Actinopolymorpha cephalotaxi: one gene and its partner. The protein of the gene in region 2 interacts with the protein of the main gene of each other region in a pairwise test. Links are inferred from orthologs where the notes say so. Each region holds a gene or a part of one and is shown on either strand. Other genes may lie near its edges.

Region 1 (3,030 bases), 2.0 Mb from region 2 along the record:
ACCGCGGCCACGTCAGCCGGGTCCACCGGGGTGACCGGATCCGCAGGGTCCACGGGGTCAACGGGGTCCACGGGGTCGGGCGCGGTCATCGGTTCGGTCGCGGCGTCTGGGTGGGACTGGGGTCGATGGTCTTCGGCGGCTGGTGCTTCGGCGTGCTGGGCGTCTTACCGACCGGGGGCGACGTCGGCTGCACACCGGCCCTCTCGACACTCCCCCACAGGCTGGACCACCAGGCCTGCTGGGGTCCCGTGGGTACGGCCGCGGCACCGGCGACGGCCGGCGCCTTCGAGACCGAGCCGTCCTCGTCCACGACGACGTATCCCGTCTCGCCCGGCTTCACCCAGCGCAGGCGTTCGCGGGCCTGCGCCTGGACGTACGCCGGATCGTGCCAGCGCCGCAGCTCCTTCTCCAGCGAGGCCACGCGCTTGGTGCGCTGGGTCTCCTCGGTGCGCAGCGCGGCGATCTGGCTGCGTTGTTCGACCCAGGCCCGCAGGCTGGACGCGTAGGAGATGACCAGCGCCGCGATCACCAGCGCCAGGATCGCCGCCCGGCCGGTGACGTTGGCGTTGCGCCGCGAGGCGAGTTTGGCAGCGTCGGGCCGGCCGGGGTCGCGGCGTGCGCTGGGCACGGTTCCGGAGGTCGCGCGGGCCACCCCGGGCCGCACCGCCGCCTCCGGACGGGCCTCGCCCCGGCCGGCCGTGCGGGTGGGACCGGCCCCGGCGGAGCGGCGGGTGGTCCGGGAAGCACCCGCACCACCCCGCGCTCCGCGCCCGGACGCGCCGGGCTTGGCCCGGCCCGGACCCTGCCCGCGGCCCGCCGGCCGGGCGTTGCGGCCACCTCGCGCGTCGCTCACCGGACCTACTCGGAGGTGAACCGCGGGAACGCCGTACGTCCGGCGTACCGGGCCGCGTCGTCCAGCTCCTCCTCGATCCGCAGCAGCTGGTTGTACTTCGCCACCCGCTCACTGCGCGCGGGGGCACCGGTCTTGATCTGCCCCGCGTTGGTCGCCACCGCGAGGTCGGCGATCGTGGTGTCCTCGGTCTCACCGGACCGGTGGCTGATCATCGTGCGGAAGCCCGCCCGGTGGGACATGTCCACCGCGTCGAGGGTCTCGGTGAGGGTGCCGATCTGGTTGAGCTTGATGAGCACCGCGTTGGCCGACTGCTCGGCGATGCCGCGGCTGATCCGCTCGGGGTTGGTGACGAACAGGTCGTCGCCGACCAGCTGCACCTTCCCGCCGAGGGTCTCGGTGAGCCCCGCCCAGCCGGACCAGTCGTCCTCGGCCAGCGGGTCCTCCAGGGACACCAGGGGGTACGACGCACGCAGCTCGGCGTAGTAGGCCGCCAGCTCCTCCGACGTCTTGTCGCCACCCTCGAAGCGGTAGCGGTCGGTGTCGGCGTCGTAGAACTCGGTGGCCGCGGCGTCGATGGCCACGGCGATGTCGGTCCCGAACCGGAAGCCGGCCGCGCCGACCGCGGTGGAGATCAGGTCCAGCGCCGCCCGGTTGGACGGCAGGTTGGGCGCGAAGCCGCCCTCGTCGCCGAGCCCGGTGGACAGGCCCTGGCTCTTCAGAACCGCCTTCAGCGCGTGGTAGGTCTCCGCACCCCAGCGCAGCGCCTCGGCGAAGGTGGCCGCCCCGATCGGGGCGATCATGAACTCCTGGAAGTCGACGTCGTTGTCGGCGTGCGCGCCGCCGTTGACGATGTTGAGCATCGGCACCGGGAGCAGGTGCGCGTTGGGCCCGCCGACGTAGCGGAACAACGGCAGGTCGGCCGAGGACGCGGCGGCGCGGGCGACGGCCAGCGACACACCGAGCAGCGCGTTGGCGCCGAGCTTGGCCTTGTTGGGCGTGCCGTCCAGGTCCATCAGACGGGCGTCGATCAGCCTCTGCTCGCTGGCCTCGTAACCGACCAGCTCGGGGGCGATCACGTCGACCACGCCGCGCACCGCGCTGGTGACGCCCTTGCCGACGAAGCGCTTGTCGTCACCGTCGCGCAGCTCCACCGCCTCGAACGCGCCGGTCGACGCGCCGGAGGGTACGTCAGCGCGGGCGATGGTGCCGTCGTCGAGACCCACCTCGACCTCGACGGTGGGATTGCCGCGCGAATCCAGAATCTCGCGGGCGGTGAGGGCCTCGATCGTTGCCACGTGCTGCCTCCCAGACAACTCAGGTCATGGACTCCCCGAGCCTAGCGGCGTGACCTGTGCGCACCGCGAACCGACCCGCGCACCGCGGCGATCGCCGTGATCAGCCGCCGCGGTGCTGCTCGGCGGTGCGGTGCTGCTCGGCGGCGCGTACGGCGTCGACGTAGCGCCGGCAGGCGTCCCGCAACGCCTGCTCGGGGTCGAGGTCCGCGGATCGCGCGCGGTCGACCAGCGCCAGCAACGCCTCGCCGAGCCGGTCGGCGTCCAGGCGTTCCGGCCCGGTGGTGGTGTCCGTGGTGTCCGCGGAGATCTCGGCGAGTACGGCGGGATCGGGCCCGGCCACCCGGACACCCGACCGCCGCGTACGCCCGACCAGCTTGTCGGCGAGCGTCAGCGCGGGTAACGCCAGCGGCACACCCTCGACCACGGAGGTGCGCTGCTTCTCCTCGGCCTTCAGCTGGTCCCAGACGTTCTCCACCTCGGCTGCCGTCGACCCAGCCGGGCCAGTGGGGCCGACAGCGGTGGGGCCGAAGACGTGCGGGTTGCGCCGGATCAGCTTGCCCACCAGGTCGGCGGTGACGTCGTCGATGGAGAACGGCGTCTCCGCGTCCTCCTCGGCCAGCCGGGCGTGGAACACCACCTGGAAGAGCAGGTCGCCGAGCTCCTCACGAAGGTGCTGCCCGCCGCCGGTCTCGATCGCCTCGACGGTTTCGTACGACTCCTCGACGAGGTACCGCACCAGCGACCGGTGCGTCTGGTCGCGCACCCACGGGCAGCGGTCGCGCAGCTGGTCCATCACCGACACCAGGTCGAGCAGCCGGGCGCCGGGCAGGTCGTAGGAGGCGGGCACGACTTCCAGCGTCGGCAGGCCCTGCGTACCGGCCT
Region 2 (2,967 bases):
CGAAGTTCGTCAACGCCGTCCTGCGGAAGGTGGCGGCCCGCGACCTGCCCGGCTGGCAGGCCGAGCTCGCCCCGCCGTACGACCGGGATCCGATCGGCCACCTGGCCGCGGTGCACGCGCACCCGCGGTGGGTGGTGGAGGCGTTCGCGGCCGCGCTCGACGGCTCGCTCGCCGAGACGGCCGCCGCGCTCGCGGCCGACAACGAGCCGGCCCGGGTGACACTCGCGGCCTGGCCGGGCCGGTCGAGTGTGGCGGACCTTCGGGCCGAGGGCGCCGAACCCGGCCGGTGGTCTCCGTACGCCGTCGTGCTGACCGAAGGCGGGGACCCGCACCGGATCCAGGCGGTGGCCCAGGGCCGCGCCGGTGTGCAGGACGAGGGCAGCCAACTCGTCGCGACCGCGCTGGCGGAGGCGCCGCTGGCCGGCGGCGACAGCGGCAGTGGCAGCGGCACCGACGAGCGCTGGCTCGACCTGTGCGCCGGCCCCGGCGGCAAGGCCGCCCTGCTCGCCGGCCTGGCCGGACGGCGCTCGGCCGCGCTGCTGGCCGCCGAGCTCCAGCCGCACCGGGCCGAGTTGGTCGACCGGGCCCTCACTCCCCGGGGCCGGCGCTCGCGCGGCGTCCTCGGCACCGTGGTCGCCGACGGCACCGCGCCGGCCTGGCCGCCCGGTGTCTTCGACCGGGTACTCGTCGACGCGCCGTGCACCGGACTCGGTGCACTGCGCCGCCGTCCGGAGGCACGCTGGCGGCGGGCAGCCGGCGACGTCGCCGGGCTCACCCCGCTGCAGGCGGAACTCCTCACCACGGCGCTGGACTCGGTGCGGGTGGGCGGCGTCGTCGCGTACGTCACCTGCTCCCCGCACCTGGCCGAGACCCGCGACGTCGTGGCCGCGGTGCTGGCCGGCCGCTCCGACGTCGAACGCCTGGACGCACGCCCGCTGCTGCCCGGCGTACCCGACCTCGGCGACGGCCCCGAGGTGCAGCTGTGGCCCCACCGGCACGGCACGGACGCGATGTTCCTCGCCCTGCTGCGCCGAACCGACGGCAACGACGCCAACCACGGCAACCACGGCACCCGCACCGAGGACGGCCGCTCGTCCCAGTAGAGTCGCGACCACCATGGGCGTTCAGATAGCACCGAGCATCCTGTCGGCCGACTTCGCGCGGCTGGCCCAGGCAGCCGAGTCGGTCCAGGCGGCCGACTGGCTGCACGTCGACGTGATGGACAACCACTTCGTCCCCAACCTCACGCTGGGACTTCCGGTGGTGGAGTCCCTGCAGGCGGCGACGGACCTGCCGATCGACTGCCACCTGATGATCGAGGACCCCGACCGGTGGGCACCCGCCTACGCCGACGCCGGGGTGGCCAGCGTGACGTTCCACGTGGAGGCCGCGCACGCGCCGATCCGGCTGGCCCGTGAGCTGCGCGCGCTCGGCAGCCGCGCCGGGATGGCGCTGAAGCCGGCGACGCCGGTCGAGCCGTACGCCGACCTGCTGGGCGAGCTGGACATGCTGCTGGTGATGACGGTCGAGCCGGGGTTCGGCGGTCAGAAGTTCCTCGACCTGTGCCTGCCCAAGATCCGGCGGGCCCGGGAGCTCGCCAGCGGGCGGGGCCTGGACCTGTGGCTGCAGGTGGACGGCGGAGTCTCGGCGGAGACCATCGAACGCTGCGCGGAGGCCGGCGCCGACGTCTTCGTCGCGGGCTCGGCGGTCTTCGGCGCGGAGGATCCCGACCGAGCGGTCAACCACCTGCGCGCGCTGGCGGCGGAGGCATCCAAGCCGATCGGGTAGGAGTCCTTCATGAGCTTTCCCGAGTACGACTACTCCGACGTTCGGTATCCCGAGCCGCGCTACACCGGCACCGGCGGCGAGGTCAGCGCGACCCATCGCCCGGCGAACCACCCACCGGAGTTCACCTATCGGTCCGGCGGCAGCGTCCACTACCTGTCCACCGGTGCGTCCACCAACGGCGAGTTCGGGCTCTACCGCTGGGAGATGGGCTCCGAACCCTCCGGGCCGAGCGCGCACTTCCACCGGTCCATCTCGGAGTCGTTCTACATCCTCACCGGCACCGTGCGGATCTTCGACGGCTCCCGCTGGGTCGACACCGAGCCCGGTGACTACGTGCACGTGCCCGAGGGCGGAATCCACGCGTTCCGCAACGAGTCCGGCGAACCGGCCGCCATGTTGCTGCACTTCGCACCCGGCGCGCCGCGGGAGGGCTACTTCGAGGGCCTGCCCGACCTGTCGAGGACCGACGAGGCCGAGCGCGCGGAGTTCTTCCTCCGGCACGACACGTTCTGGGTCTGAGCGTCAACCGGACCTTGCTTCGGCCCCCGTCCGGGCGCGCGGGAGTTCGGGGAGGCCGGACTCCCGTGCCCGGACTTGGCAGGCCGTGCGAGACTGAACGTCGTACGAGCTCAAAGCTCGCTGCGTGCTCCGGGGTCGGTGAAAGTCCGAACCGGCGGTGACAGTCCGCGACCCGTGCGAAGTCGTTCCAACGGCCTCGCCCGGTTGACCAGGTGGAATTCCTGGACCGACGGTTAAAGTCCGGATGGGAGGCAGCACGCGGGCCACGGCTTCCGTACCCGCAGTGCGGGCGAGGGCACTCCTCGTCCGCGTCGACGGGTCGGCCCCTGCCGTGACCTCGCCTTTTCCCCGGTGCCCGCTCGGGCAGACCGGAAGGCGAGGGAGTAGCCGGTGTTCACCGGAATTGTCGAAGAACGCGGCGAGGTCGTCGACCTCGTGCGCCTGGGGGACTCCGCGCGGTTGACCGTACGCGGACCCGAGGTGACCAGTGACGCGCGCCACGGCGACTCGATCGCCGTCGACGGCTGCTGTCTCACCGTCGTCGAGGTCGAGCCCGGCGAGGGCCGGTTCACCGCCGACGTGATGGCCGAGACCCTGTCCCGAACCAGCCTCGGCGCCCTCGCGCCCGGCCACCCGGTCAACCTGGAGCGGTCCGTACCC

The links.
Region 1: the proteins of rpe (region 2) and eno interact in binary tests that used the Escherichia coli proteins (3 or more experiments, as listed by UniProt). The link is inferred for Actinopolymorpha cephalotaxi from one-to-one orthologs.

The regions. Positions count from the first base shown.
Region 1 is NZ_JACBZA010000001.1:510,661-513,690, reverse strand. The notes cover bases 4-2,962. They hold eno (phosphopyruvate hydratase), read right to left. Parts: upstream 2,149-2,962; coding sequence 859-2,148; downstream 4-858. Other genes in these bases: FHR37_RS02275 (MazG family protein), read right to left, coding at 2,249-2,962; FHR37_RS32870 (FtsB family cell division protein), read right to left, coding at 86-853. Also shown: more of FHR37_RS02275, read right to left, coding at 2,963-3,030. UniProt on the Escherichia coli protein: Catalyzes the reversible conversion of 2-phosphoglycerate (2-PG) into phosphoenolpyruvate (PEP). It is essential for the degradation of carbohydrates via glycolysis.
Region 2 is NZ_JACBZA010000001.1:2,535,103-2,538,069, reverse strand. What follows is about bases 57-2,952. They hold rpe (ribulose-phosphate 3-epimerase), read left to right. Parts: upstream 57-1,116; coding sequence 1,117-1,788; downstream 1,789-2,952. Other genes in these bases: FHR37_RS11335 (riboflavin synthase), read left to right, coding at 2,698-2,952; FHR37_RS11340 (cupin domain-containing protein), read left to right, coding at 1,798-2,307; FHR37_RS11350 (RsmB/NOP family class I SAM-dependent RNA methyltransferase), read left to right, coding at 57-1,103. Outside these bases: more of FHR37_RS11350, read left to right, coding at 1-56; more of FHR37_RS11335, read left to right, coding at 2,953-2,967. UniProt on the Escherichia coli protein: Catalyzes the reversible epimerization of D-ribulose 5-phosphate to D-xylulose 5-phosphate.